DNA from 3 places in the Gracilibacillus xinjiangensis genome. Region 1 is predicted to be linked to each of the others. Evidence: riboswitches for the same ligand, from Rfam matches in the RefSeq annotation. Region 1 holds a riboswitch; each other region holds the start of a gene.

Region 1 (10,926 bases):
TATAGCACCAACTTCATTTACAAAATTTATTAGATTCCAGGGCCCATCAAGTTCATCATCCAACCTTCCAACTGACTCATCACATCTGTTTCGAAGTATTCGATAATCTCATCACCGCTCATTTCACTTAAGTTCTTTACTTGATCAGGGCTAGGAACCTCGACTTTATCAATTGTCGAACCAGTTTCTTTAACGAAAATGGAAATAGTATCTTGATTGATTGTCATGCCATCTTCAACAAAGAATGTATGGTCGGCTGTCATTTGGTCTTCCTCATAATTAGTTTCGCCTAGCCAATGAAGGGCTATGTTATTCGCTCCAGCCTCTTCAAATGACAGCATTCGCTCGAAACTTTTGCCGCCATCTTCTAATCCGCTTTGATTAGCTTCAATCACAATATTTACATCATCCATAGAAAGTGTAATAATATCATTTGTTTCACCATCCTGGTGAGAAAGATCTGCTGAGAAATTTATGGATTCTTCTGTGTCATCTTCTGTAACGGTGACAGTATAATCGATTTGTTGTTCATTATCTGTGACTGCATTTGTTCCTTCAATTCTTATACCGCCTGTAGTCGTGTTATCTACATTTTCAGCTGTTAAAGATAAATCTCTTTTAACAATGATACCATCATTTACCCAAATGACGGAGGTGAATCCATCCGGGAAAGCGACATCTTGGATTCTATCTGCAGCTAATTCTAATTCAGAAACAAAGTCTTCTTCAAATGTTGCCAATTCAGTTTCCGCTAATTCCACACTGGCAAAGTTCATGTATGTTGCTTGATCAATAATAATTTCTCTTAATCTCTCATCTTCTGCCATTTTGTTAAATAAGTTTTGAAGAATAGTTCTTAATTCTTCTTCAGATAAATGGAAAGTGATTTTTTCTGTAGTAACATCATTGCTGTTAATAGAAACTTTTTCACTCTCTGATTCAAATGCATCTTCTGGAATTTCTTTATACAAGTAATCTACATACTCTTCTTTGAGGTATTCGACATCCTCTGTTACAAGGGAACTGTTAGTAAAGAAATCAGTAAAGTCTATCTTTTCTTCTCCGGTAAAGGATGAAGGGTCGATTTCGTGCAGAATTCTTCCTAAATCCTCGCCATTTAATTGAATAATATCATTTAAAAATGGCAACCCAACATATAATTCATTCCCATTAATATACCCTTCGATTCCACTTAACTCAATACCACTAAAACCTGCAGAAATATTAGCAGAAGAAACCTTTTCCTTTTTATCTATTGCGGACTCAATGGTAATATTCGCATTGTTGATAATTTGATCATAGCCCATACTAGCTAATTCAGGTGCATTCACCTGACCGGTAATTTCCAACGTAGATTCGATCGCATTTTCCTCACTATGTTCTAACCATAAGAGCTCATCTTCATATCTTTCTTTAAATGCTGATTCTAATTGCTCTACAGTATTTTTTTCGGCAAGGAAATAATCTTCTTTCCCTGAAGTATTCTGTAAGGCTGTAACTGTAATAATTCCAGCTATTAGTATGACTGCGACTGCAACAACAATAGGAATTATTTTATTGTTCTTTTTCTTACTTTCTTTTTGTTGAATGGATCCTTCCATCATATGTCCCTCCTTAAGTAAATAAAACATGTTCTCTATGTACTTTATATATCTGTCTGCAAATTGTAATAATAATGTACTATATTGATAGATATTCACTTGGAAATTAACAAGATGCAGAAATCAATACAACTAATAAAATACCATGACGCTACCATTTAATCTATAGCTTCGACATTAATAGACACAAAATGGTAGGAAAGCGCTAAGCAATACAAATGCAATTTCTGTCCTATTATGTTAAATTAAACAGAAAGACCTAATTTTTTCAAAGGGTGGATGGGGAGGTGCTTGATTGGTAACAGATAAAAATTATGAACAAGGATACAAAAAATATGTAACAAAAGCAAAAGAATACTTAGAGAATAAAACAAAATCGGAAGCACTCTTAAAAGAAGCAACAGAAAAAGCAAATAACAAAAGTGGCAGGCTGGAAGAGGTGTGGGATAGACTGCAATTACTATTTGAAGTATTTCGAGCATGGATCAAAGGAGACTATGTTGAAATACCTAAAGGCTCTATCATTATGATTATTGCAACAGTTATCTATTTTGTAACACCGATTGATTTAGTGCCAGACTTTCTCTTGGGATTGGGATTCCTTGATGATGCCGCAGTGATTGGCTTTACGCTTAAGCAGATATCTAATGATCTAGACAAATTTAAAGAATGGAAAAAAAGCAGGCTAAATATTTTAGGGGAAAACAGTAATATAATTCAATAAACCACCCTCATCATTGAAGATAGGGTGGTTTATTGTGTTTATCATTCCTATATATATTTCCTTGTTTTTAAATAATCAATTATTTGTTCAACAGACTCATCAATTGTGTTTTGTTCTGTATCGATTGTTAGTTCTGGATTAACTGGTTCTTCATATGGTGCATCAATTCCAGTAAATCCTTTGATTTCGCCAGCACGTGCTTTTTGATAAAGTCCTTTAGGATCACGCAATTCACAGCCTTCTAAGCTGCATTTCACATAAATCTCAATGAAATCACCATCTGCTAACAGCTGACGTACATTATCACGATCTTCCTGATATGGGGAAATAAATGCTGTTAATGTGATTAGGCCAGCGTCGCTCATCAGTTTTGCTACTTCACCAATACGACGAATATTTTCCTTTCGATCTTCAGGACTAAAGCCTAAATTATTATTTAAACCATGCCTTATGTTGTCCCCATCTAAACGATAGGTGCGAATACCTTGATCGTAAAGGGCTTTTTCCAATGCTACAGTTAATGTTGATTTCCCTGATCCTGATAAGCCAGTAAACCATAAAACAGGACTCTGGTGTTCATTTAAATGCAATCGGTCTTGTTTAGTAACAGCTGATTCGTGCCAAATGATATTTGTAGCTTTTGTCATGCTTTCGTTCCTCTCTGTAATCCTTTGATTAAAATTTCTGCCACTTCTGGGCGAGAGAATTGACGGGGTAGTGGTTCCCCGTTACGCAGTTTCTCGCGGACTTTCGTTCCGCTTAAGTGAACATGTTCTGATTTGTCATGCGGGCATGTTTTTTGTGTTGCCATGTTTTCACATTTGGAGCAGTAGAAGGCATGCTCAAATTTGAATATTTGAATGCCAAGTTCATCTTCGAATTTAGAAATGAAATCCTGTGCTTCATATGTGCCATAAAAATCACCAACACCTGCATGGTCACGCCCTACAATGAAATGTGTACAGCCGTAATTTTTACGAACAAGGGCATGTAATACCGCTTCACGTGGTCCGGCATAGCGCATCGCTGCAGGATAAATAACTAGTCTTGTGCGATTTTCTGGATAGTAATGCTTTAGGATTGCTTGATAGCTTTCCATACGAATATCTGCAGGAATGTCATCCGACTTTGTTTCACCAACTAATGGATTCAGTAATAAACCGTCAACAGATTCTAGTGCGATTTTTTGAATATATTCGTGTGCGCGGTGAACAGGATTTCTTGTTTGAAACCCAACAACTGTTTTCCAGCCAAGGTCTGCAAATAACTGGCGTGTTTCAATTGGGTCTAAATAAAAATCTTCGAATCCTTCGTGCCCTGGTCTGTTTACTAATTGAATTGGTCCAGCTAAGTAAATTTCGCCTTTTTCATATAGTTTTTTTACACCTGGATGGCTATCATCCGTTGTTCCATATACAGATTGGGCTTCTTTTTCCTTGTCATATCGATATTTCTCTTGTAAGTCAAGCGTTCCATAAAGTACACCATCTTCACCATATAACGCTACAGTGTCACCAATAGTTAATTGATCCGCTTCTTGTTCTGTTACAGCAAGTGTAATGGGTATACTCCAAACCGTACCATCTGCCAGATGTACGTTTTCTACAACATTCAGATAATCTTTTTCACCTAAAAAACCTGTTAGCGGGCTGAAGCCACCAATAGCGATTAATTCTAGGTCGGAAATGCCCCACTTATTGATCGTAAGGGAAGGCTGATTTTTAGCAGCCTCGATTGCTTTATCCCGATCTGCACCAGTTAATTCTCTGTTAACTAGTGTACCACCATGAGCTGTAATTGTTTCACGTTGCTTTTCAATAACTGTTGACATTATAAAACTCCTTTCGTTTCTCTATGGAAATTCTGGCCGTCATACACTGGGTCGACATAGCCTTTTCGAACAACAAAATCGCCGAAATGTTCATTTTCTTCTCTTTCTTCAGCATATATATGGATAATTTCCTTTAATGTTGCCAGTATTTCTTCTTCTCCAATATTTTCGCGATATAGTTGGTTTAACCTATCACCAGTAAAGCTTCCACCTAAATATAAGTTATATTTACCAGGTGCTTTGCCTATAAACGCTATTTCAGCTAAAGCTGGACGTGCACATCCATTTGGACAACCTGTCATACGGATAACAATCTCTTGTTCTTGTAAACCTTCCGCTGCTAATATGCCCTCAATTTTCCCAATTAAGGATGGTAAATACCGTTCTGATTCTGCCATAGCAAGACCACATGTTGGTAAGGCAACACAAGCAATTGAATTTCTTCTTAAACCAGAGTAATGTTTTCCATCCGTTAAGCCGTATGCGTCAATAATTTCCTGAATCTTTTTCTTTTTTTGTGGTGATACATTTGCAATAACAAGATTTTGGTTTGGTGTCAGGCGGAAATCCCCTGTGTGAACATTGGCAATTTCCCGTAATGCTGTCATCAGTTTATAGTCATCTGTATCTTTTACACGGCCATTTTCAACAAATAATGTGAAATGCCATCTGTTATTTCCTTTGATCCAGCCATATCTGTCACCATTGTGATCAAAGTGATAATCTTTCGCATCTTCTAATGAAAATCCAAGACGGTTTGCTAATTCTTCTTTAAACCAGTCTAGCCCGTAGCGATCAATTGTATATTTAAACCGGGCATTTTTCCGATCGGAACGGTTTCCGTAATCGCGTTGGATAGTTACTACTTTTTCAGCAACTTGAATAACATCTTCTTTTTTACAGTATCCGGCTACTTTACCTAGTTGCGGGTAAGTGTTGGTATTCCCGTGTGTTGAACCCATGCCGCCGCCAACAACCACATTAAAACCTTTCACCTCGTTATCCTCAACAATTGCAATGAAGCCTAAGTCTTGTGAAAAGACATCGATATCGTTAGATGGAGGTGCTGCAATACCAATTTTGAACTTTCTTGGTAAGTATGTCTTTCCGTAAATTGGTTCTTCCTCTTCTTTGGAATCGATTATTTTTTCTCTATCTAACCATATTTCATGATAAGCGCCTGTTTTTGGTGACAGATGATCACTAATTTTTTGGGCCCAATCTTGAATTTCCTGATGGACTTCTGACTGGTAAGGATTGGGGTTACACATTACATTACGGTTCACGTCACCACATGCAGCGATGGTTGTCATCAGTTCATCATTGATTGTTTTTATTGTTTCTTTTAAATTCCATTTCAATATACCGTGCAATTGGAATGCTTGCCTTGTTGTAAGTTTTATTGTATTGTCGCCATATTTTTGTGATAAGTCATCAACAGCTAACCATTGTTTTGGTGTTGCTACACCACCTGGTATCGCAACACGCAGCATAAATGAGTATGCCGGTTCTAACTTTTGTCTGCGGCGCTCATCACGAATGTCACGGTCATCCTGTTGGTAACTGCCATGAAATTTCAGTAGTTTTGTGTCATCATCTGAGATAGATGCAGTTATTGGATCATTTAATCCCTCAACAATTGTTCCCCTTAAAAACCGGCTGTCTTCTTTTAACTTTTCAATTGGGTCTAGTTTTTTCTGGTCGTTGCCTGCCATGGATATCCTCCTAATTAATATACGTCTCTTTGATAACGTTTTTCTTGTTTTAATTGATTGATATATGCTTCTGCTTCTTCTCGACTAACATCCTTTTGTTCAGCGACAATCTGAATGAGAGTTTGATGAACATCCTTCGCCATTCTCTTCTCATCGCCACAAACGAATAGATGTGCTCCGCGTTCCAACCAAGCGAATACATCTTTTGCGTTTTCTAACAGACGGTTTTGGACATAAACTTTTTCCGCTGTGTCTCTAGAGAAAGCTACATCCATCTTAGATAAATAGCCTTTCTTTAGCCAATTTTGCCAATCGACTTGGTATAGAAAGTCAGAACGGAAATGCTGATCACCAAAGAATAACCATGTGTCACCTTTTAAGTCGAGTTCTTCACGTTCCTCAATATATCCTCTGAATGGAGCAACCCCTGTTCCTGGTCCAATCATAATAACAGGTGTGGACTCATCAAATGGGAATTTAAAGTTTGGATTGCGGTGAACATATACTTCTACAACATCACCAGGTTTAATTCTTTCAGCAAATTCACCGGAACAAACTCCCGTGCGATCTCTTCCGCAGCTATTGTAACGAACTGTTGCGATAGTTAAATGAACTTCATCAGGGTTTGCCTTGTAACTGCTTGAAATGGAATATTGGCGTGCCGGTATCTTCCGCAGCCAATGCATCATCGTTGTTGGATCAAGTTCTGCTGGCGGATAATCTTGAATTAAATCAAGTAAATCCCTGCCATCGATGTATTGCTTAATTTGCTCATTGTCAGCAATTAATTTTAGTAAATCATCATTTTTGAAATAACTTACAGCCTTATCAAGCAAGCCTTTTGTCAATCTGGTAATTTCAAAAATGGATGTTAATGCTTCGTGAATGGAGCGAATTTCTCCTTGTTTATTGATCGGAACTGTTTGCTCTGGATTCCAGTCTAGTTGTTTAATAACTTGCTTTACTAAGTCCGGGTCATTTTTTGGATAGATTGCTAGACAATCCCCCGGTTCATAACTGAAGTTTGAACCATCCAGAGATAATTCAATATGTCTCGTTTCCTTATTCGAACCTTTTCCACTTAAATTAATATTTTCCAGAACTTCAGCAGAGAAAGGGTTGCTTTTTGAGTAAATGGGTTGTTCAGCTGGTGTAGGTGCTGCAATGTCAACGGTCTGTTGATTACCCTGGTCTTCTTCTAACTTTGCTAACACTCCGTTCATCCACTCTTCTGCCAACTCATCGTAATCTACATCACAATCTACTCTGTTGTAAATTCGTGTTGCTCCTAATTCTTCTAAGCGGTTATCAAAGTCTTTACCTGTTTGACAAAAATGCTCATAAGACTCATCGCCTAATGCCAGAACAGAGAAGCGGACGTTCTCTAATTTAGGAGCTTTACGCCCAAGTAAAAATTCATGGAACTGAATGGCATTATCTGGCGGATCTCCTTCACCATGCGTAGCTGTGATGATAAATAAATCTTCTACCTCTTTAATTTTCTTTGGCTTAAAATCATCCATGCTTGATACAGATACTTTTAGATTTTTTGCTTTTAATTTATCTGTTAGGCTTTCCGCAAGTGCTTGGCTGTTCCCGGTTTCGGAACCATATAGAATGGTTATCGTCCTTGTTGGTGCTGATGTCGCTTGTGCCTGTGGTTGCCCGGGAGCTGCCGGAGCTTCTGTTGCTTGAGAAGCAGCTAAATAGCCTGCAAGCCAATTTTTTTGTGCATTGGTTAGTGTTGGTAACAGCTGATTTAAGATTTCTGTTTGCCTTTCGTCAAAAGGACTATTGACAACTTGTAATGTCAAAAAACTCACCCCTAAGTAGATTTTTGGATAAAGGATCCATTTACATAATTAAACCTATTGATTTACTTTGATATTGTCATAAAAATAAGCACCATAACTTACGTGGTGTGTAATCCGCATTCTGTTTTATTGAAATTTGTCCATCTTCCTGATCGTTCATCCCCGCCTTGCTCTACTGGTTTTGTACATGGGATACAACCGATACTAGGATAATTTTGATCGTGCAAAGGATTATATGGTAAATTATTCGACCGGATATAGTCCCATACATCATCATGAGTCCAATAAATTAGCGGACAAACTTTCACAGATTTAAACCGATTGTCTTTATTAAAAAATTCTGTGTTTGCACGACTAGGCGATTGTTCGCGTCTTAAGCCTGAAATCCATGCTGTCGCACCATTCAACACTTCTTCTAATGGTTTTATTTTCCTTATATAGCAACATTGATCAGGATTTCGTTTCCATAAAGCCGAACCATGCTGCTCTGACTGCTCTTCTAACGTCAATTCAGGTCGTTTCATCTCAATTTGTAATTGTGGATACTTTTCTTTCACTTGATCAATTAAATCATATGTTTCCTGAAAGTGAAGGTCTGTATCAAGGAAAACTAACTTCGCATCAGGTTTTACTTTAGAAATTAAATCAATCAAAACCATACTTTCTGCACCAAAGCTGCAAGCATACACTAAGGAATCTCCATAAGACCCGTAAGCGTAGTCAATAATATCTTGAGCACCTTTTGTCTGATCCTCTGCGTCTGGTGTAAATCCATTCCAGTGACTCTCTCGATAATGTTCATACGTAATTAACTGCTCTGTCATGTATAAACATCCTCCTTTTGTTTTGATACAATCCTATTGGAAGAACGTGATTTGCCTCATACTTGATGGCAATTTACCTTATAATAAAAAACCTCTTATCTGGTTTGATAAGAAGTTTGATTGACATCACTACTTCTTATCTTCCGGGTACTCGTAGTATATGCTGTCCCGCAGGATTTGGCACAGTGTTCTAAGTTCGAACCTGTTGCCGAGGATTCACCGGGCCTGCCCCTCCACCTCTCTGGATAAGAATTGCTTTCTATGAACATTTAATGTAATACTATAACTATTTTTTGGCAATGTCAATAGAGATTTATGAAAAAGTGTACGAAGAATATAGATTGAGAGTATTTTACTATATAGTAATATTGCCAAACGTTAAGTAGGTTAATAATGTCATTCTGTTCATTTAACGTCTTACAAGTGCTTTGCACGATAATATTTCCGAAGCTCGAATCTTCTGAATTATGGTATATTATTGAGAAAGGGGGGGGCATATGCGGGGGTCAATGTGGCTTTGGTTATTATTATGGCTGTTGGCATGGACAGGTGGATTAATTGTCGAGATGGATGCTGAGTCTCATTCGGCATACCTTTTTGGAATGGCAGCCATTTTTTTCTCATTATTCTTCTTTCGTTCTATCATAAAAAAGGGAAATTACATCATTTGGTTCGGTTTATGCATTGTACTAACTGTTACATTTCTTATCCCATTGAATGGGGTAGTGAATCCATTTGTTTGGATGATGTTTATTTTTTTAATTGTCCATATTACTTATCTTTTCAGAGGAAAAACGATGTATAGCTTGTTAATCATCGTGATAGGATCCATTTATTTAATACATATGGAGTTTTTTTCACCTATAATTCTCCTCATGCTTTTTTTAGTATCTATATCTACAATTTTATTCGCTTATTATTTTCAAAAAAACGTAAAAGATGTAACAGACTTAGAAGAACGTTATCAGGCGCTATTGCATACGTATCGCAAGGTAAAACGTGATTCGATATCGAATGATGAGCATGTCAGGCAACAAGAGCGTATTTATATAGGAAGAGAAATTCATGATCGTGTTGGTCATACATTAACGAATTTATTAATGCAAATTGAAATATTAAGGCTGCAGGATAATCGTGAGGAGTGGAGCCAGCTAAAAAGTTTAGCACAAGAAAGTTTATCCGAAACGAGAAAAGCAGTGAAAGCATTAAAGGAAGATAAGATTACAGGGATTGCAGCAATTATTCAATTAATTCGTAAACTCGAGGCAGAGCAGTACATATCAATATCATTTTCGATGCGGCAAAATGCTCTGTCTATTTCATTGAGTCCAGAACAGGCTAGCGTTGTTTATCGTGCCATTCAGGAATCACTAACTAATGTTATGAGACACAGTTCTGGAAAAGAGGCGACAATCATTCTGGAAGCGCCTGGTGCCACCCATTTCCGGTTTGAAGTGATTAATCCATTACAAAATGAAATAGACATAAAAGAAGGATTTGGTTTAAAGGCGATGAGGGAACGACTGATTCAAATTGGCGGTCAATTAGAGGTTCAATCATACAGTAACCAATTTGTTATTCGTGGCATGTTTCCAATAAAGGGGGGTCCTAAGTGATAAAGATATTATTAGCCGAAGACCAAGCAATTGTTAGACAGGGAATTAAAATGATGTTGGAAACTGATCCAACCATCCATGTAACAGGTGAAGCAAAAAATGGCCAGGAAGCATTAAAATTACGTGAGCAGAATTATTATGATATGGCGATATTAGATATAAGAATGCCAGAGATGGATGGATTGCAAGCGGCAAAAGAGTTGCTAAGACGCTTTCCGGAAATGAAGGTACTGATGCTGACAACATTTAATGATGAAGAATATGCTGTTCAGGCGTTGAAAATAGGTGTTCATGGATACCTGCTGAAGGATGCAGAAGCAAGCCAGCTTATCCATGCAATCAAAAATTGTTTAGCTGGTGGATTACAATTACCAGGTGAGGTAGCGAAGAAAGTCGTCCCGCATTTGCTGGAAAAAAGGGCGCCTGTTAATGAAGGTCATCCTGTTTCATTAACGAAAAGAGAAACAGATATATTATGTTTGCTTGGAGAAGGGAAGAGTAATAAAGAAATTGCAGAGGCATTGGCTTTATCTGTAGGTACGGTAAAAAATCATATTAGTCAACTTCTTGATAAGCTTGAATTAAGGGACCGTACACAAATTGCTATCTATGCGATACGGAATGGTTATGTATAAAATGACTTAAGTCACAGTTTGGATGAAAAGTAATGACTGAGGGCAGTGTTCGCACTGTCCTTTTTCAATTAAACTAAGAATATATTAATGAACTAAAGGAAGGTGAACCCTTTGCTAGAAACAGAGGCATTGCGCAAAGTATATAAAAAGCAAGTAGCGGTGGATG
Region 2 (10,926 bases), 960 kb from region 1:
TATTTATCTATTAGATGGCCATCAAACATAGCGTACAATATTGTTTCAGGAATAGCAAAAAAGTATATTTTGTTTAAAGAAACTTCTATCATTCTCTAACTATTTAATCATATATTCACCTAGAATCATACTAGTTTTTCACAAAGGACGGAAATTCTTGAAGATTATACCTTTTTCGCGGAACGTTCTTTTGCTGGTTTCTATCTTCTTCATCTTCAGCTAACTAATGACTGATCTATAGTTAATCACAGTTTAAAAATTTACTAGAAATAAAAATGCCAGTCACTCTCTTTTCCAGTGGCTGACAACATTCATCTTTCGTCTTTTTTTAATGCTATTTATTTAATGACTTTTTTTCCATTTATTAAATTCTAAAAACTGTTTGAACTCTTCTTTTGAAATACCTGAATTCATCGCATCTTCTGCCAATTTCAGCCATTCCTCATCCAATTGATCGCGAATAGCTTGATCATTTTGACTCATTAATAATTCATTAACTGTTACACCAAGAACTTTCCCTATCTTCTCCATAAATTGGATGGATGGATTTGACTGAATTCCCCGTTCGATGGAACTTAAATAGGATTTAGCTACACCTGCTTGTTCTGCCACTTCGGAAAGCGACATTCTTTTACCTTTTCTAAGTTCTTGTATTTTTGGACCGATCATCATGTTTCACCCACTTTCTATTGCGTTTTCATTATAACATAATCATTCATTATCGTTCTATATAAAGTTTCATTTTTTGTCGAATAATGAATAATTAGTGATTAATCGTATGATGAAATTCAAAAATTAGTTATTTTTCCCTATTATAGTTCTTAATTCAGAATGATGCAACAATTATCCTTCCAAATAGTTTTATAATTCGTTTACTCGACAGAATAACATGTGATTCTAAAATAATATTTTGGTACAATACCATTAATATTATGAACAAAAGGGAGATCGAAAATGTCAAATAAGCAAACGAATCGGCCACTTGTCTTAATTGCACTCGTTCTATCCATGTTTATGGCTGCAATTGAAGGTACCATTGTTGCTACAGCTATGCCTAATATTGTGGGAGATTTAGGTGGATTCACGCTATACAGTTGGGTTTTTTCCAGTTTCTTATTAATGCAGGCAATTACAACAATGGTTTATGGCAAGCTAGCTGACCTGTTTGGCCGCAAACCGGTATTTATGTTTGGAGTCATCATATTTCTCACAGGGTCGATATTATGTGGTTTGGCTCATTCAATGACAGCACTTGTTATATACCGACTTATTCAAGGTATAGGAGCTGGTGCGATTCAGCCAATTGTGACGACAATCGTTGGAGACATGTACACACTGAAAGAACGGGCAAAAGTTCAAGGCTACTTAGCAAGTGTCTGGGGAATCTCTTCAGTCCTTGGCCCGCTGCTTGGCGGTGTTATTGTCCAGTTTATTGATTGGGCCTGGATTTTCTGGATGAACATACCGCTTGGCATTCTCGGGATCATCGGTGTTTATCGTTTCTTCCATGAAGATGTTGGTAAGGAAAAGAAATCAATTGATTACATCGGTTCTGCTTTATTTTTAGTCGGTATATCTGCCTTAATTATTGTTTTTGTCCAAGCAGGAACAGTCTGGACATGGACTTCACTTGAGACAGTTTCTCTTTTGTTACTATTTATTGCATGTATGGGGCTGTTTGTATGGCAGGAAAAAAGGGCAGTATCACCAATGATGCCGCTTTTTCTCTGGAAAGATCGATTAATTATTATCGCAAATCTGGCAACATTATTTTCTGGCATGATTATATTAGGGCTGTCTAGTTTTCTGCCAACATATGTACAAGGGGTGATGGAAGAGTCAGCGATTGTTGCCGGCTTTACATTAAGTACAATGTCGATTGGCTGGCCAATTTTTGCTACGGTTGCCGGACATTTAGTGTTAAAGATCGGCTTTCGAACAACTGCTCTTTTAGGGGGAACCGCACTGTTAATCGGGACCTTCCTGTTCTCATTACTTGATTCGGATAAAGGACCAGTCTACGCGGCAATCAGTTCATTCATTATCGGTGTCGGGATGGGACTGTCCAGCACTACCTTTATTGTCTCGATTCAAAATCATGTGGATTGGAATGTGCGTGGTGTTGCTACATCCTTAAATATGTTTATGCGGATCATCGGAAGTGCTGTTGGTGCATCATTTCTAGGCGGGTTGATGAACCAGCAAATGAGAAAATATTTTCAGGAAGCAGAAGTTAATGCAGAAATTAGCAACACAGAAATATTACTTGATGAAGAAATGCGCCAGACTTTTGATCCTAATGAACTGCTCGCAATACAGGATGGATTAAGTTTTGCCTTACATAATGTGTATCAGGGATTATTTGTAATCGGCCTCCTCACATTTATTATTCTATTATTTTTCCCGAAAATATATCCGAAAGATAAGTAATATTAGGTTTGTCTTATTGATAAGCCTTTTTTTACCCAATGGAAGAAAGCGCTTATTTTTTGTGGTATAATAAAGAAAAGCCAGCTGTAATATGGGAGGGAGTATCAATATGAAATTATCAAACATGATTCTTCATAAGGATATATTGCTGATTCATGCGGATATTAATAACAATGACTATATTTTCACAGTGAAATGGACAATGCCTGTAAATAAAAAAGGTGGCGAATGGGAGCTGAAATCCTATCAAAATAACTCTAATGGTGAGCAAGATTTGTCCAATGATCAAGTCCAGGCATTTCTCAATCAAATCAATCCAGAATGGGATTGGGAGAAAGATAAGGAACAGATTGAGCGGGTTATTGATCAGGATTAGATTTACGGAACGATTATACCATGATACCATGCGTTCCGTAAATAATCGATGCTATCTTTTGGATACAGTCTTCCCAAGAAGCTAACCGCTCGTATAGAAGATAGTCCAAAGAATGGTTATTCCCTTTAGTTCAACTGTTCTACGGCGATTTGTTCGAACCATTGCAGGTCCTTATGCAAATCAACCACTTTACCGACAACAATCATGGAAGGATTGCTAATCTCGCCCATTCTTTTTTCTATATTTTCTAATGTACCAATAACTGTTTTTTGGTGTGTAAATGTTCCCCAATGAATGATTGCAACAGGAGTATTGGGGTCAAGTCCTGCTTGTATTAAATATTGTGCAGTTTTCGGAAAGTGTCTTACCCCCATATAGAAGCAAAGAGTGTCTGCTCCTTTTGCAATATGTTCCCATTCTTCCACTGCACGGTTATCCGGATTGGATGCATTGACAAAGCTCACAGAACCACTTATTCCCCGGTGTGTTAACGGTATCCCTGCATAAGCTGCAGCACTGATGCCTGATGTAATTCCCGGAACAATTTCAAAAGGGATATTCTCTACTTTCAATACTTGCCCTTCTTCCCCGCCACGGCCGAATATAAATGGATCTCCACCTTTTAGCCTTGTGACAACTTTTCCTTGTTTGGCATGGTGAACTAGTAAACGATGAATTTCCTCTTGAATCAAACCATGTAATCTCGGTTTTTTTCCGCAAAAGATCAACTCACAGCCTTCTTTCGCATAATCTAACAGTTCTTTATTAATTAATCTATCATATAGAATCACATCAGCTTCTTTAATTGCTCTTAAACCTTTTAATGTTATTAGTTCCTTATCTCCCGGTCCCGCTCCTACGATGTAAACTTTACTCATTTGCTTGCCATTCCCTTCTCGTTTGCTTCTTTATCTTCTTATCTGCTTTTACTTCATATTTCAGTAAAACGAATGTAATCATAATGGTTAGCAGTAATAATACTACAGTATAGAATGACTGGTGAACAATCATTTCTGTTAAGCTATAGGCAATGACTAATGAAATAATGGGAGATGTAATCCAGACTTTTGCAATCTGGTGAACTATTTTTTGTTTCCAGACATCTTTCCAGCTTTTCGTTGCACTAATACCTACAATAGCAGTCGTTGTCACTTGTGTCATAGGAATCGGAATACCCAGGAAGGACGCGATAATAACAAGGAATCCTGTTGTACTGGATATCACTACACCATTTGCTAGTGATAAGCTCGTAATTTTCTTTGCATTTGTTTCCAATACCTTGCCACCGAACAAAAAGCTTCCAAATGCTACAATTACTGCGAATAATGGCAAACCGACTTCCATTGACATAATATCTGCACCTACTAAAGGACCTAGAGCATTTGCGACATTGTTCATCCCTGCTGCAATCGCTTCAAAGAAACCAGTAAACATCAACAGTACTGCCAGCAATTTATGGGATGGTTTCATTTTAATTTTATGATGAAATTTTGTACGTAACTTTTCAAAAGTAAATGTAATCATAAATGCAAGAAAGGGAATTATTAGCCATAAGCTGACAATATGAAAGATACTCGTTACATAAAGTTGCTGAAACGAGATACCTACACCAACAATCGCACCTACTGTAACTTCACTAGTTGATAAAGGAATACCGATAGAGTTTGTGATTAATAGTGTTCCGCCAGCGACTAACAGGATAATTGCCGCAATGGGAACATCAATAATCTCTTCGGAAATAATTCCTTTGCCTAACGTGTTTGTTACATGCTGACCACCCCATAATGCACCAATGATCGCACCTAATCCCGCTAAAAACAATGCTGTTTTCCTGTTTTTAATTACCTTTGCTCCATAAGCGACCCCCATACTCGCTGCAGAACCACTTGCTCCTATATTAAATGCAAACAGACACGCCGCTAATATTGCAATAATCACTAACATTTTCATCCTACTTCCTTATATTAAAGTTGGCAACACATTTTATATAATAAAAAACTCCCACTTTAGCATAAAGCAGAAGTTTTACCTCCTTCTTATCTGCCAAGTGATATACTTGCTGGAATTAGCACAGTACATAATGCCTGTTGCTGAGATTTCTACGGGCCAGCCCCTCCATCTCTCTTGATAAGAATTGTTATTGAATCGTATTCTTAATGAAGTATTCGGTTAGTTTCTCTCGATAATTACTGGGTATTTGTATTGAATATAATGGCAAAATTACTTATTGTCAATAGTGGTATTTATTGAAATAATAGGCTTTTCGGCCGAAAACCCTTATATCCCATACATTTACTAGGTTTTAATTTTTTTTAGAAAATTTCCTTGATATTTATACTGGAGAATTGTATGATAGTATGTATAGTATTTCCATTAAAACTAAATAATTCGTTTTACACTTATCCAGAGAGGTTTAGGGACTGGCCCGTTGACACCTCAGCAACCAGCATATTCGATGCATGGTGCTAATTCCAGACGGTATTCTTACCAAAGATAAGGAGATTAGTAAACCTTAACCTTACAGGGCTTTCTTCTTATCAAAGAAGAAAGCCTTTTTCAATTTAGAAAAAGAGGTAAAATTTGCATTAAAGGATGTGGGCCTGTTGAAACATATTGAAACTATACTTGCAAAAATCGGAAATGAATCAGATCCAAAAACTGGAGCAGTAGAAGCTCCGATCTATTTATCGACAGCATATCAACATCGTACGATTGGTGAATCAACGGGATTTGATTATACAAGATCCAAAAATCCTACGAGAGATATTGTCGAAGAAACGATTGCTAAATTAGAAAATGGATCAAAAGGATTTGCCTGTACATCGGGAATGGCAGCAATCCAGCTTATTTTTTCCCTATTCGAAAAAGGTGATCAAATTATTGTAACAGAAGATGTATATGGTGGAAGTTACCGCCTGTTTGATCATTATCAGAAAGCATATAATATCAAACCAACTTATGTTACTCCTGATCAAATTGAAGCAAATATTACGGACAAAACAAAAGCTATTTTTATTGAAACACCTACTAACCCATTATTAATTGAATTAGATATAAAAGAGATTGCCGCAATTGCTAAAAAACATGATTTACTGTTTATTGTTGACAATACATTTTATACCCCATATTTACAACAGCCATTAAATGATGGTGCCGATATTGTTATCCATTCAGCTACAAAGTATTTAGGTGGTCATAATGATGTACTAGCTGGCTTAGTTGTTGCGAAAGGGGAAGAACTCTCTGAAAGAATAGGTTATCTTCACAATGCAATAGGTGCTGTGCTTTCACCATTTGACTGTACGCTCTTAATTCGCGGGATGAAAACACTTAGCTTAAGGTTAGAGAAACAACAGCAAAATGCAAAGGATCTCGCAACATTTCTAACAAATCATGAATTAGTTACAGATGTACTTTATCCTGGCAGAGGTGCAATGATGAGCTTTCGTGTGAAAGACAAAGAAATGGTTGCAGGTTTTCTATCAAACCTTGAAACTATTATATTCGCGGAGAGCTTGGGTGGTGTCGAAAGTTTTATAACTTATCCAACAACCCAAACACATGCAGATATTCCAGAAGAAGAACGGGACCGTCGTGGAATCTGCGGCAGACTGCTGCGCTTTTCTGTTGGGATTGAACATATAGAGGATTTGAAGAATGATATTAATCAGGCGTTAATCAAAAGCAAGGAGGGAATTGTTCATGTCTAAACACCAGCTAGAAACGAAATTAATTCACGCAGGGGTGAACCAAGGTTACCAGGAAAGAAAGACAGGTGCTGTTAACCCTCCTATCTATTTGTCATCAACATACCATCAGGATGAGTTACATTCATTTGGACCTTTTGATTATAGCCGTTCAGGAAACCCGACAAGAGAAATTGTTGAAAAAACCATTGCAGAATTAGAAAATGGAATAGCAGGTTTTGCTTTTTCTTCTGGAATGGCAGCAATTTCCTCTGCCTTTCTGTTATTAAAGGCAGGAGACCATGTTGTTGTAACAAAAGATGTCTATGGCGGAACCTTCCGTTTTGTCAGTCAATTGCTTACACAATTCGCTATTGACTATACCTTTGTTGATATGACAAAAAATGAAGAAATTGAGCAAGCGATCAGACCTAATACAAAGGTTATCTATATCGAGACACCTGCTAATCCTTTATTGCAAGTGACAGACATTCGGAAAACAGTACAATTAGCCAAACAAAATAATGCCCTCACATTTTTAGATAATACTTTTATGACACCACTTTATCAAAACCCGCTTGACTTAGGTGTTGATGTTGTCTTACATAGTGCAACGAAATTCCTGTCAGGACACAGTGATATAGTAGCAGGATTAGCTGTAACAAATGATGAAGAGTTAGCAGGACGATTGAAGTTTGTACAAAATACATTCGGTGCCATTTTAGGTGCACATGATAGTTATACATTGATTCAAGGGATGAAGACTCTGGAAACAAGACTAACAAAATCTAGTCAATCCGCTGACAAAATTGCTCACTTTCTTCAAGAACATCAAGCTGTTGAAAAAGTGTACTATCCAGGTTTAAAGGAACACCCTGGTTATGAGATTAACAAGTCACAGGCTCGCAGTGGCGGTGCTGTGCTATCTTTTCTTTTAGATGGAAAAATTGATTGTCAAAAGTTTGTAGAAAGCATAAAGTTACCAGTATTCGCGGTAAGCCTTGGAGCAGTAGAATCTATTCTTTCACACCCTGCAACAATGTCTCATGCAGCAATGCCCCCTGCCGAACGAAAAGAGCGAGGTATTGATGATCGACTATTCCGCTTATCTGTCGGTATTGAAAATGTGGACGATCTTGTGGAAGATTTAACGCAAGCATTGGAACAGTCAGTTGTAGTAAGGAATTAAGTTATCAACGAACAAGAAAGGTCGGTAAAGCTTTACATTGCTTTATCGGCCTTTTTTGGCATCAATTTGACTAGTTGGGCATAATTCATTGCTCTTAGGCTTCCTCTTCTTTGAGATATTATGGCTTTTCAATGCCATCACGGCTGCTTTATCCTCACGCTTTGGCTTTTAAACACCTTTTCAATGCCATCACGGCTGCTCTTCGCTCACGATTTGGCTTTTAAACAGCTTATCAATGCCATCACCACTGCTTTTCGCTCACGATTTGGCTTTTAAACAGCTTATCAATGCCATCACCACTGCTTTTCACTCACGATTTGGCTTTTAAACAGTTATCAATGCCATCACCACTGCTTTTCACTCACGATTTGGCTTTTAAACACTATTTCAATGCCATCACGGCTGCATTTCCTCACACTTTGGCTTTTAAACCGCTTATCAATGCCATTACCACTGCTTTTCGCTCACGCTTTGCCTTTTAAACACTATTTCAATGCCATCACCACTGCTTTTCACTCACGCTTTGCCTTTTAAACACTATTTCAATGCCATCACCACTGCTTTTCACTCACGCTTTGGCATTTAAAAAAACTGACAAAAAAAGTTGTCCAGAATATATGGACAACTCCTTACACATTATTTATCTGTATTCGTTAATGCTTCTAATGCAATCTTTTTCTCCATTTCAATAGCTTGCTTCATTTGATCTGTATGGGGATTATAATCTTCTGCCAGATCTGCGTCAGCATAACCATCTATTGCAACAATTGCTGCAGCACGGACACCCCTTATGCTCGCAATTGTAAATAGTGAGGCAATTTCCATTTCAACAGCTAGGACACCTGCATTTTTATATTCTTCATGAGGAAAAGCAATTGCTCCTTGATAGAATACGTCTAGTGTCAATGTAATACCATGGTGTGAGTCTATTGATTGTGACTTCGACAGTTCAATCAAACGATTGGTTAAAGTTAAATCAGCTACTGCCGGAAAACCTTCAGGTACAATTTGGCTGCTTAATCCATCTCGTCTGACAGCTGCTGTACTTATAACAAGGCTGCCTGGTTTCACTTCTTTCTGATAAGAGCCTGCAGTTCCAACTCGGATTAAATACTTCACACCACCTTGGATTAATTGTTCAAAACAGACTGCTGCACCTGGTGAACCTACACCATGGCTAACAACCGCGATATACTCTCCCTGGTAAAATCCAGCATACGTATGATACTCACGGTTTTGAGCCAGTAATTTGCTATCATCCAAATCTTCCGCAATAAGCTTTGCCCTCTCTGGATCCCCACAAACGATCACTTTTTCCGGTAAATCTTTTGCATCTATTTTTAAATTTGGCAAATACATATCAATCAAACTCCTTTTTTAACCATTCATCATCAGGCATATAAGCATCATCTATTGAAAAGCGTTCTTCTTTAAATGGATCCCCATAATTATGGAAATCATTTCGCTCCCAATAGCCTGGACGATCTTCTTCCATAAATTCAATTCCGCGAATCCATTTTACGCTTTTCCAGAAATATAGGTGTGGAACAATCAGGCGGAAAGGATAGCCATGTTTTGGAGATAGTGGTTTATTATCATAACTGTGTGCGATCAGGATATCCTCTTTCAACAAGTCTTTTAACGGCATATTACTTTCATAATCATGATCACCATATACCATCACATACTTTGCTGTATCTTTCACATTAATTACCTTTAAAAAATCTGTAAATTTTACCCCGGTAAATGTGTTGTCAAATTTTGACCAGCGGGTAACACAATGGATGTCACGAACAATCGATGTCTGCGGCATGCTCATTAGATCCTCATATGTGAATACTTTCTCTTCTTCAACTTCACCAAAGACTCTTAAATTCCAATCTTTTAAATCATATTCAGGTACTTCCCCTTCATGAAGGATAGGGAATTTCGTTGTTAAGGTTTGTCCTGGAGGTAATCGATCTCCATATTTTTCGTTTCTTGGCGGCACTTTAGACTTTTTCAATCGATCTGCTTTTTTTGACATTTTTGGTAACCTCCTTCAAAATTATCGTGAGCTTCCTGTACTATTTTTCAGTGCACTTAACTGTGTTTTATCTTTAAAAATAAACATTGCTAATATTGTAATCACATAAGGAAGCATTAACGTAAAATTAGTTGGTATATTTAAACCTTGTAATCTGATACTAATTGCTTCAGTAAAACCAAATAATCCACTTGATAGAAATACGCCAATTGGATTCGACTGTCCTAGCATTGTTGCAACAAGGGCAATAAATCCACGTCCAGCTGTCATATTTTCACTAAACATCGTTACTTGACCAAGAGAGAGCTGAGCACCTGCTAATGCACATAGTACACCAGAAATGAGCACTGCCTGATACTGTATCCTCTTCACTTTGATCCCTTGGCTTTTCGCTGCAACTGGATTAATTCCAACTGCATCGAAATGTGAACCTGACACACTTTTCTTGAAAAAGATATACATGGAAATGGTGCAGACAACTCCTAAATACACAATTGGCGTTTGTCCTGACAGTAGGTTTCCGATAAAAGGAATATTGCCTATTACCGGTATCTCCCATGTTGGCAATCCTTGCATTTCATTGCTGTAGTATGCCCCTTGAACATTAAATATTGTTCGTAAAGCAAATGTTGTCATACCAATTGATAAGAAGTTGATCGCAATCCCCGTTACAATCATATTCGCTTGTAAATCAATCACCATATAACCATATAATGCAGAAAAAATCGTTGTTCCAATGACAGCAATCAATATTGCTAACCATACATTGTTGGTAAAAACATTGGCTGCAATGCCGAGAAACGCTCCCATCAGCATAAGTCCATCTAAACCGACATTAAAGACACCAACACGTGAACAAATAGCACCACCTAAACCTGCTAACAGAAGAGGGGCCATCATTCGTAATGTCGAATTGATTAAAGATAAATCAAATAAACTGTCCATCTTATTTCCCCTCTTTCTTTCTTTGTTTTAGAAATGCAAAAGTGAATTTTGCGGAAATAAATAAAATCAATACAGCTTGAATGATACCGGAAATGGAATTAGGCACATCTGTATTTCTTTCCACACCTAATGACCCTGTATCGAGTGCTGCTAAAAAGATCGCTACAATTGTTGTCCCAATAGGGTTAGAGTTGGCGAGAAGTGCTGCCATTAAGCCAGTCCATGCAAATTGCGGATTCGATAATGCCCCTTCAATAAAGCGATAATGCATTCC
Region 3 (10,926 bases), 160 kb from region 1:
AACATGAAATAGTTGGAGCAGAACCAGGAGAAGAAGACTATCCTGCCATTAATGAAGTAAGATCATTAGTCGGCGAAACAGTAACGGTAGAAGGGGTGGTAACAACTACTCCAGGAGCCTGGGGCGGAAATGGGTTTTATATCCAGGATGAAACTGCAGGTATTTACGTTTTTCAAGATGATTCGGTTAAACCGGGAGATGTTGTTCGAGTAACAGCAGATGTACAGACATATAATGGCGAAATTCAGTTAAGTTCGATTGATTCACTAGATATTATTGGACAATCAGAAATTCCAGAAGCTAAAGTGATCACACCTGGTGAAGTGAATGAAAGTAACCAAGGGCAGTTAGCAGTAATTGAAAATTTTGAAATCTCTAATATACAGGAAGTAAATACATTTGGAACATTTGAATTCACTGCAACACACAATGGGGAATCTGTTCTTGTACGAGTGGATAATAGAATTGGATTAACCTACGCTGACTTTTTGTATGAATCAGGGGATACAGTTGATGTAACAGGCATTGTGAGTGTTTATAATGGCACTTACCAACTGAAGCCGACAAAAGCTGACGATTTTAAGTTAAGTAATACCAACCCGGAAGACCCTGATCCCGATCCAGGTTCTGAACCTGGAGAAGTGACAAGTATTGCAGATGCACGTCAACTGGAAAAAGGAAGCCTAGTAACCATCGAAGGTGTAGTTACTTCAAGCAACCTGGCTAACCCATCCAGTCAACAATTATCAACATATATTCAAGACGAGACAGCGGGAATAAACATGTTTGCTTTTGACCGTACGGGTTATCCTGTATTGCAACAAGGTGATCTGATTAAATTAACAGGTGAAATAGATGTTTATAATGGATTGACTGAAATCGTGCCAAGAAGTACGAATGATGTGGAAATCTTAGCAAATAATGCAGAAATACCGGAACCAGCTGCTATAACCATTGCTGATATAAATAATGATGCAATTGCAGAACCGTTGGAAGGTCAGTTAGTTTCTGTTAATGGTTATATCCAGAATATCCCGTCAAGCCCGGCAGGTGGCGGCTATAATATTTCCATAATGGATGCAGACTTTAATGGAACTACATTGCGAGTAATGGAAGGGACGATGGATATATCAACCTTAGAAGCGGGAAAATGGTATGATATTACAGCGATTTTAAGTCAATATAACAGTTATCAATTACTGCCGCGAGATGCTAGTGACATCTCATTGGCTGATGAACAACCTGAAGCACCTGATGCTAGCGGTGAATATACTTCCACTGTTAAATATGTGACAGATGGGGATACGATTCGTTTAGAAACACCAGTTTTAGGCGCAGATCGAGTACGTTTTTTAAATATTGACACACCAGAGACAACTGTAGCAGGCGCAAATGGTGTGGATGAAGCAAATCAGAAAGAACACGGGGAATATGCGACGGATCGATTGAAAGAATTATTACCAGAAGGATCTCAAGTTACATTAAAATTGGGACAAGAACCTACCGATGCTTACGGTAGATTATTAGCAGAGGTAATTAATGAAGATGGAGTGAATACAAATCTTCAAATGGTGGAAGAAGGACTTGCGAGCACCTATTTCATTTGGCCAATTGGCGATGAGGCAAATTACCAAATCTATCAAAACACGATGAAGTCCGCCATCGATTCTGAGATAGGAATTTGGAATCCGGAGAATCCGCTTAAAGAATTGCCTTTTGAGTATCGCGCAATCACGGAAGGCGGCGATTTCCATCGTTATGTCGGTAATTCAGATACAAAAAAATATGTCGCACCAACAGATTATGAACTTGTACCTGTTGAAAAGCGGATTTTCTTTTCAAGCGCGCAAGAAGCAGAAGCGCAAGGTTACACAGCAGCAACAGATGAGCCAACTGGGGAATTATTGGATGTTCAACTGCTTAGTATGAATGATCTCCATGGTAAAATTGATCAGCAATATGAGCTGGATATTAATAATGATGGTGAAATCGATGGCGTATACGGAAGAATGGATTATGTTGCTGCATACTTAAAAGCTCGTGATCAACAACATCCGAATTCATTAATTGTTCATGCAGGTGACATGATAGGTGGAAGCTCACCAGTTTCAGGGTTATTCCAGGATGAACCGACAGTAGAAATTATGGAAGAGATTGGGTTTGACTTCGGCACAGTAGGTAACCATGAATTTGATGAGGGTACGACAGAACTGTTGCGGATGGTAAATGGCGGAGAGCACCCGGAAGGATTAGGTACGACAGGTTATGATGGGATGGATTTTACTAATCTTTGTGCAAACTGTGTATATAAAGATTCAGGAGAAACATTCTTGCCACCATATGCCATTACAGAGATAGAAGGGGAAAAGATAGGCTTTATCGGTATAAATACTCAGGCTTCTGCAGGGATGGTTATGCCGGCAGGGATTGAAGATATTGATTTTACGGATGAAGTAACTGCTGTAAATGAATCAGTAGAGGCTCTTCAAGGAGAAGGCGTAGAAGCGATTATTGTATTAGCCCACTTACCAGCAGAACAAAATGGCGAAACGGTTACTGGAGATGCTGCTAATCTTGCAAGAAATGTGAATGATGCTGTTGACATTATTTTTGCAGGACACAATCATCAAGTAGTGAATGGTATTGTCGATGATAAATTAATTGTTCAGGCGAATGAATATGGCAAAGCTTTTGCTGATGTGGATATACAAATTGACCGTGAAACAGGTGATATTGTCAGTAAAGAAGCAGAAATAGTTTGGGTTGATCAGAGTCTAGTGGAACCTGACACGGAAGTTGCAGCAATACTACAGAAATACACAGATCTGATCGAACCAAAAATGAATGAAGTATTAGGCTACACCGACCAAGATCTAACAGGTAGTTATACGAATGATGGGGATCACGGATTAGGCAATTTAATTGCAGATGGAATGCGATGGTCAATGGATGCAGACTTCGCTATGATGAATGGTGGAGGAATACGTGATGACATACTAGCAGGTGAAGTGACTTGGGGAGATTTATATAATGTTATGCCATTTGGCAACACATTAATAAAAATGGATGTAAAGGGTGCAGACTTATTTACCATTTTAGATGCCCAGCTTTCACCAATATATGGACCTGACTACAGTATAGCTGGTTTACATTACAAATGGAATACAGAAACAGCGAAGGTAGTAGAAATCACCTTACCTGACGGAACACCGATTGATAAAAATGCAACATACTCATTAGTAGTTAATAATTATATGGCAACATCTTTAGGTGATAAATACCGTCCAATTGGAGAGCTTGGGGTAAACGAAGAGATGGGCCCGGTTGACCTAGATGCTTTTGTGGATTATATAAAGTATTTAAACACTTCCGAAGCAAATCCAATTGACATTGGACCGGAAGGCCGAATTGCAGCAGTAGATGATGAACAAGGGGAAGACATAGGGGAAGTAACTATTTCAGAGGCAAGAAAAGCTGCGAACGGAGTGACAGTAACTATTGAAGGAACTGTTACAACAAATCCAGGAGCATTTGGTGGAAATGGTTTTTATATTCAAGACAAGAAAGCGGGAATTTATGTATTTGGAGATGATACTGTATCACCGGGAGATTTCGTAAGAATTACGGCAAAGGTCGGAGAATACAATGGGGAAAAGCAATTAAGCACCATTTCTTCATTGGAGATTATTGGAGAAAATACTATTCCGAAACCGAAAAACGTTAATCCAGGAAATCTTAAGGAAAAGAATCAAGGGCAATTAGTAATAATGAAAGGTGTTACTATTTCAGAATTAACAGAAGTTAACAGTTATGGAACATTTGAATTTATTGCAACAAAAGGCAGTAAATCAGTGCTTGTACGTGTGGATAACCGGACTGGCCTTACGCTTCAAGACTTTGACTTTGAGAATGGAGACAAGGTGAATATTACTGGTATATCCAGTAAATTTAATGACACCTACCAATTAAAACCAACAAATCCTAATGATATTGTTTCAGTTAAAAAGCATAAGCGTCCAAGCAAGGGAAAGGGTCACCATCTATTTAAAGAAGAAATGAATTAATTCACGCTAATCGAGAAAAATGACGTTACGACATTAAGAAAATGGAAAAAGAATCTGATGTTACCCATTTGTAAAAAGCCTTTAGTCCCGGCCCTGTTTTATTTTTGGAAAAGGACTTGATTTGATTCTTTATGTGCAAAAGGTTCCGATCGTAAAATGTGATCAGAACCTTTTTGCTGTTTTTGTTTCAATTTTTCTGGATGATAATAGGAAAGTGAAACCAGATTGTACACCTGTTCAAGATCGCTTCCATTAATGGATAAAATAACAATTAACCGTTAACTTTTGCTCCTGCTTCTTCACGAACCTTCTTTGCCGCTTCAATCATATTACGTAACGCTGCAACAGTTTCTTCTTGCCCTCTTGTCTTTAGTCCGCAATCAGGGTTAATCCAGAATTGTTTTACATCAATGGTACGTAAAGCTCTATCAATATTTGCCTTGATCTCTTCTACACTCGGCACTCTTGGGCTATGAATATCATATACTCCTAGACCAATTTCTTTGTCATAGTCATTTACTTCAAATGTATCAATTAATTCACCATGGCTTCTTGATGTTTCAATGGAAATCACATCTGCATCTAATGCATCAATCACCTCGAAAATTTCACTGAACTCTGAATAGCACATATGTGTATGAATTTGTGTGGAAGGTTTGACAGAAGATGTAGAAATTCTGAATGCTCTAGTTGCCGCATCAAAATATGCTGGCCATTTTAACTGGTCGAGCGGTAAACCTTCCCGTAAAGCAGGTTCATCAACTTGGATAATATTTACACCTTCTGCTTCCAGTGCTATAACTTCCTTTTCTAATGCAAGGCCAATTTGATCCTGAATCGTAAATCGAGGCAATTCCTCATGTACAAACGACCAATTCAATATCGTCACAGGTCCTGTTAGCATTCCTTTGACAGGTTTATCTGTAAGGGATTGGGCATAGACAATTTCTTTTACTGTCATTGGTCCAGCCCATGATACATCACCAACAATTAGTGGTGGTTTTACACATCGAGACCCATAAGACTGGACCCAGCCGAATTCTGTAACAGCAAATCCATTTAGTTTCTCACCGAAAAATTCTACCATATCCGTACGTTCGAACTCTCCGTGGACTAACACATCAATACTTAATTCCTCTTGTATTTCGATCCACTTTTTCGTTTCAGATTCGATGAACTTATTATATTCCTGATCAGAAATTTCCCCTTTACGCCATTTTGTTCTCGTACCTTTTACTTCACTGGTTTGTGGCAGGCTTCCTATTGTCGTTGTAGGCAGTAATGGTAATTTTAACTGGTCTTGTTGTAATGTAATCCTGTCAGAGAAAGGTAATGAGCGTTTAACTTCTTCATCACCAATTTGAGCTAGTTCTTTGGCAACTTGGTGATTCTGACGATATGGTGATTCAGCAAGTTTAACTCTTGCTATTCTGCTTTCAGTTAATTCATGCTCAATGGTGGTCTCTCCTTGATTAACACCTTTGACTAAAACATTAATTTCAGCCAGTTTCTCATCAGCAAAGCTTAATCCATCTAAGATCACCTGGTCTATTTTCCTTTCCGTCTTTTTTGTTACGGGTACATGCAACAAAGAACATGATGGCTGGATGATCATCGTTTCTGCATTAGTAATTGATTGAATTTCATTGATAAGTGCTAATTTGTCGTCTAAATCTGATCGCCATACATTTCGGCCATTAATTATACCTGCAGCCAGGATTTTATCTTTAGGGAATCCCCATTTTTTGATTGCATGAAGATGTTCACCGTGAACGAAGTCTAAGCCGATTGCTGCAACAGGTAGTTTCACAACTTCATCGTAATGTTGTACTGTTTCAAAATATGTTTGTAAAATAATTTTGGCATGCGGTACACTTGCTGTTAATTGTTGATAAACTTTTGCGATCAATGCGATTTCCTTTTCGGAAAGGTTTGTGCCTAAGATTGGTTCATCTATTTGAATCCAGTCTGCACCTGCATCAACAAGTTCTTCTAAAACCTGTTCATAAAGAGGTAAGAAAGACTCAACGATTGCTTCAAAATTAGTATCCCTATACCCTTTGGATAACTTTACAAAAGTTACAGGTCCAACCAGAACCGGTTTCCCGTTAATGCCTAATTCTGCTTTTGCTTCATTGTAATAAGTTAACGCCCGGTTTTCTATTAACCTTGGTGTGACATCATTCAGTTCTGGAACAATGTAATGATAATTGGTGTTAAACCATTTGGTCATCTCAGCTGCAACTGCTTCTTTTGTCCCGCGTGCAATTGCGAAATAAGTATCAATCGATTTTTCATCTAATTCCTGAAACCTTTTGGGAATCAGACCAAAAGAAAATGCCGTATCAAGCACATGGTCATAAAAAGAGAAATCTCCGACAGGAATTAGATCAATGTTAAGGTCTTGTTGTTTTTTTAAATTAGCAAGACGCAATTGTTTGGTTTCCGTCTTTAATTCATCTTCTGTTATCTCGTTTCTCCAATAAGATTCCAAAGCTTTTTTCCATTCTCTGTCTTTCCCAATGCGTGGATATCCTAGATTTGAACTAATATATGTTGTCATTATGAACACACTCCTATATTCGCAAATTTAATGCAGTATTTTCTTTTCGTTTTTCACTTTTATAATATATTTCGTTAATTCTGTCGTAATTTGATAGTTCATGAATGGCGTAATTAAGTAAATTCCATTAAAATAGTTAATAGCTGTGTCGATCAATTCTTTAGCAATTTGTATTCCTTCTTGTATTGCATCATTGCGGCTGACTTGTGCTTGCATTCTTGCGCGAACCTCATCAGAAAGTTTCATGCCCGGAACTTCATGATGGAGGAATTCAGCGTTTTTATGTGAGACTAATGGCATAATGCCGATGAAAACAGGTGTTTTCAAGTGCTTTGTTTCACGATATAAAGCGATAATTTGCTCATGGTTGAAGATTGGTTGGGTTAGGAAGTAATCAGCACCATGTTCTATTTTCTTTTCCATTCGCTTTACTGCTTTTTCTAAGTTTGCAACATTTGGGTTAAATGCAGCAGCTACTTGGAAATTTGTTTTTTTTCGCAGGGAGGCACCTGAAAAGGATAATCCTGTGTTACATTGTTTGATCAGGCGGATTAATTCAAATGATGTGACATCAAAGACGGAAGATGCACCAGGGAAACCGCCAATTCTGGTTGGGTCACCTGTTATCGCTAATATGTCATGGAAATCTAATGTATGTAGTCCCATGAGATGTGCTTGCAGTCCAATTAAATTGCGATCACGACAGGTTAAGTGAATGAGTGGTTTTACGCCAATATTCAGTTCTTTCATTTTGATTGCCATCGCAAGGTTGCTTATTCTAGGTGTAGCAAGGGAATTGTCTGCTAAAGTAATGGCATCGACACCAGCTTTATCTAATTGCTTCACACCTTCAAGAAATTCATCAATCTCTAAATGCTTAGGTGCATCTAATTCCACAATCACAGTATGTCTTTCTTTTACTTTATCAAGTAAGGTTGGTTGATGATTCTCTAGTTGAGGGTCTGATTGTGTAATAATTAGCGGGTTTTCTCTTACTTCTTTATTGGTGATCGGTAAAAGTCCTTTTATGCCTGTTTTTAATGCTTTTATATGCTCCGGGGTAGTGCCACAGCAACCGCCAATAAGCCGGACACCTTGGTCGCGGAACTTTTTGGCACATTGCTTGAAATAATCGGTTTGTTCACTGTATACCAGCTTTCCGTTTTCATATGCTGGTAAACTAGCATTCGGAAATGCTGACAGATAAGCCTTTTCAAGTAATGGAACAGACTCTAATGATTCAATCATATGATGAGGCCCCAGGCGGCAATTAATCCCTGCCACATCTGCACCTAATTCCTCTAATTGGTAAAATGCATCTGTTAATAATGTTCCATTTTCCAATATACCTGGTTCATGCATCGAAACATTCGTAATGATAGGCAGGTCAGTCTCTTTTCTAACAATCTTTAAAGCAGTTTTTAATTCTTCAAGATCGTAATATGTTTCTAGTAAGATTCCATCAATGCCTTCTAAAAGCAATGTAAATAACTGTTCTTTAAAGCTTCGTGTGATTTCCTTCTTTGATGTAACTAGTTTTTGTACACCTCTTATCCCGCCAATTGTTCCTAAAACAAATGTGTTTTCATTTGCAGCTTGCTTAGCGAGTTGTACTGCTTTTACGTTAATTTGATGCACCTGTTCTTCCAAGCCAAAACGAGCCAGTTTAATATAGTTGGCGCCATATGTGTTTGTCTGGATGATGTCAGCACCTGCTTCTATATAAGAGCGATGAACTTGCAATACTTCATTCGGCTTTGATAGGTTGAATGCTTCAAAGCATTGATCAACACCATGTGCGTATAGTAATGTCCCAATCGCCCCATCAGCAATAAGGATATTTTCTTCCAATTGTTTACGAAGATCTTTCATTCTATTCACCTCCTTTCTATAGGTAAGTACATTAAAAAAGGCCTTCATCCTTGATTGATGAAGGCCCTTAATGGGAATATTCCTTGTTCCTCATCTTTCAAGCATGTTTGCTTGCTGGATTTAGCACCTTGTCTAGTGATAGACGGTTGCTGAGGTATCGTAGGGCCAGTCCCTCCACCTCTCTTGATAAGAGATTGCTATAAAGTTTTCGCTGTCAACATATTACATGAAAAGTAAATCATTATCAAGATGTTTTTCTAAATTATTGAATATTTTCCCTATTAAGCTAAATGAACTTGTATGGGTGAAGAATTTATGATATCATTGAAAATGATTCTCAATTGAGGGATAGAGGTGGATGAAAATGAATGTAAAGCAGTTAATTAAAGAACGCCGGTCCATTTCCGTATATAAAGAAGATCCCGTATCAGTTGATCTGATGAAAGAACTATTAGATGTTGCTGTATGGGTCCCAAATCATAAAATGACAGAACCCTGGCGTTTCGTTTTTGTAACAGGGGAGACGAAGAAGAAACTTGCTGAAATTAATCGCGAGATTGCAAAAGAAAAGGCAAAAACTGTGTCAGCAGAAGAGTTGGAAAAAATCGGTGAGATAGGATATCAAAAAATAATGGATGTTCCTTTTATTATTTTTGTTATTAATCATATTAATCCAATTGAGAAGTTTATTGAGGAAGACTATGCTTCTACTAGTTGTTTAATCCAGAATTTCAGCTTGTTAGCATGGGAAGAAGGTTTAAGTGTGTTTTGGAAAACCGGGAAATTAGCATTCTGTGATGAAACAAAAGATTTAATCGGATTACAGGAAAATGAACGTGTCATTGGATTATTGCAAGTTGGCTACCCGGCAAAAGATCAAAAACCTTTGCCAAGAATACCTGCATCAGAGCGAATAACAGAATTATCATAACGGTGACCACATCTGATTAAGGTGTGGTTTTTTTGTGCGTATGAATTGCTAATAATAATAGCCATACAGCTTGGTTAGGAAACTATTTAGCCTGACACTCAAGTGATTATATTAGAGTGTCGCTAAATAAGGACATAAAAATATGCCGATGAAACGTGTCATCGGCAAACAAGAAAAAGGGGCTATCATTTTGTGAGAAAGCAATCTTTGCAGCATTGCTCAATTTGGAACACTTTTAATATAACAAATGAATGAAAACTAAGTGTTAAAACTGAGTAAAGATAGTGTAAACTTTTTCCTGTTGCTAATAGTTTTTCGTTATAATGAGATGAATGAATTAGTAGAGGAGAGATAACATGCAGAAACTATCCATTTGTATAACAAGTGATATTCATGGATATATTGCACCAACAAATTACAGAAATATGATAGAAGAAAACATGGGTCTAGCAAAAATCGCAACAATTATGAAAAAGATAAGAGAACAGAATGATGTCATCATCATGGATAATGGCGATTTTATCCAAGGCAGTCCTTTTACATATTACTTTGCAAAATATCATAAGGAACAAACGAGTCCTTTAGTTCATATAGCAAACCGGTTAAACTACGATTTCTCTGTATTCGGCAATCATGAATTTAATTATGGATTAGAGTATCTTCAAGCGGTAATTGAAAATTCTCAGTATCCATGGTTATCAGCCAATATTTTAGATGAGGAAACAAAAGAGCCTTTTTTCGGTAAACCATATTTGATCAAAGAAACAGCAGGGAAGAAAATAGCATTTATCGGTCTTACTACTCACTATATTCCTAATTGGGAAGACCCAAATCATATTAAGGGCCTGCTATTTGAAGATGCTTGTACATCTGCTAAGAAATGGGTAAAGAAAGTAAAAGAATTGGAACAACCAGATCTGTTAGTTGTTTGTTACCATGGTGGTTTAGAAAGAGACCCAGATGGTGGCGAGCCAACAGAGGCGCTTACAGGAGAAAATCAAGGCTATCAGATTTGCCAGGAAGTTGAAGGGATCGACATACTTATTACAGGACATCAGCACCGTTATATCACAGCCAATATAAATGGTGTGACAGTGATCCAAACAGGCAATAATGGTCAAGCGTTAGGTGAAATTTCTATAGAGTGGGATGGAGGAGCAGTACACTCTATTCAGTCAAAGCTGCACTATGTTGATGAGAAAATCCATACAGATCGGGAAATTTTTGAATTAATAGAAAAGGATGAAAAGGAAGTTCAGGAGTGGCTGGACCAGCCGATAACGGAAGTGGTTGGAGATATGAGTATTTCTGATCCATTTCAAGCAAGGTTAGAGGAGCATCCTTTTGTTGAATATATCAATTTATTGCAAATGGATATTGCCAATGTAACAATTTCTTGTACCGCTTTATTTCATGACCAATCGCCAGGTTTCCCTGCCAGAGTGACAATGAGAGATATTGTATCCAACTATATTTACCCCAACACATTAAAGGTT

The links. A riboswitch is a leader RNA that binds a small molecule or an ion and turns the genes downstream of it on or off. The one in region 1 is predicted to bind S-adenosylmethionine.
Region 2: it holds a riboswitch for S-adenosylmethionine, as region 1 does, so the genes downstream of both, ACFOY7_RS10525 (inorganic phosphate transporter) here and ACFOY7_RS06055 (phosphoadenylyl-sulfate reductase) in region 1, are expected to answer to the same signal.
Region 3: it holds a riboswitch for S-adenosylmethionine, as region 1 does, so the genes downstream of both, ACFOY7_RS06710 (bifunctional homocysteine S-methyltransferase/methylenetetrahydrofolate reductase) here and ACFOY7_RS06055 (phosphoadenylyl-sulfate reductase) in region 1, are expected to answer to the same signal.

What each region holds. Positions count from the first base shown of each region.
Region 1 covers NZ_JBHSDT010000004.1:363,394-374,319, forward strand. Annotated here, with positions in the region: gene ACFOY7_RS06020 (ABC transporter permease) at 1-17, opposite strand, end outside; gene ACFOY7_RS06025 (hypothetical protein) at 30-1,601, opposite strand; gene ACFOY7_RS06030 (YkvA family protein) at 1,897-2,325, shown strand; gene cysC (adenylyl-sulfate kinase) at 2,373-2,972, opposite strand; gene sat (sulfate adenylyltransferase) at 2,969-4,156, opposite strand; gene cysI (assimilatory sulfite reductase (NADPH) hemoprotein subunit) at 4,156-5,871, opposite strand; gene ACFOY7_RS06050 (assimilatory sulfite reductase (NADPH) flavoprotein subunit) at 5,886-7,685, opposite strand; gene ACFOY7_RS06055 (phosphoadenylyl-sulfate reductase) at 7,784-8,509, opposite strand; SAM riboswitch class I at 8,643-8,761, opposite strand; gene ACFOY7_RS06060 (sensor histidine kinase) at 9,019-10,125, shown strand; gene ACFOY7_RS06065 (response regulator) at 10,122-10,760, shown strand; gene ACFOY7_RS06070 (ABC transporter ATP-binding protein) at 10,872-10,926, shown strand, end outside.
Region 2 covers NZ_JBHSDT010000004.1:1,318,822-1,329,747, reverse strand. Annotated here, with positions in the region: gene ACFOY7_RS10545 (helix-turn-helix domain-containing protein) at 343-669, opposite strand; gene ACFOY7_RS10540 (MDR family MFS transporter) at 955-2,430, shown strand; gene ACFOY7_RS10535 (hypothetical protein) at 2,540-2,806, shown strand; gene cobA (uroporphyrinogen-III C-methyltransferase) at 2,932-3,684, opposite strand; gene ACFOY7_RS10525 (inorganic phosphate transporter) at 3,677-4,756, opposite strand; SAM riboswitch class I at 4,840-4,940, opposite strand; SAM riboswitch class I at 5,203-5,306, shown strand; gene ACFOY7_RS10520 (methionine biosynthesis PLP-dependent protein) at 5,410-6,516, shown strand; gene ACFOY7_RS10515 (aminotransferase class V-fold PLP-dependent enzyme) at 6,509-7,681, shown strand; gene ACFOY7_RS10510 (nucleoside phosphorylase) at 8,318-9,040, opposite strand; gene ACFOY7_RS10505 (sulfite oxidase-like oxidoreductase) at 9,042-9,707, opposite strand; gene ACFOY7_RS10500 (ABC transporter permease) at 9,729-10,652, opposite strand; gene ACFOY7_RS10495 (ABC transporter permease) at 10,654-10,926, opposite strand, start outside.
Region 3 covers NZ_JBHSDT010000004.1:522,580-533,505, forward strand. Annotated here, with positions in the region: gene ACFOY7_RS06700 (5'-nucleotidase C-terminal domain-containing protein) at 1-4,064, shown strand, start outside; gene metE (5-methyltetrahydropteroyltriglutamate--homocysteine S-methyltransferase) at 4,336-6,627, opposite strand; gene ACFOY7_RS06710 (bifunctional homocysteine S-methyltransferase/methylenetetrahydrofolate reductase) at 6,655-8,499, opposite strand; SAM riboswitch class I at 8,587-8,692, opposite strand; gene ACFOY7_RS06715 (nitroreductase family protein) at 8,864-9,430, shown strand; gene ACFOY7_RS06720 (bifunctional metallophosphatase/5'-nucleotidase) at 9,787-10,926, shown strand, end outside.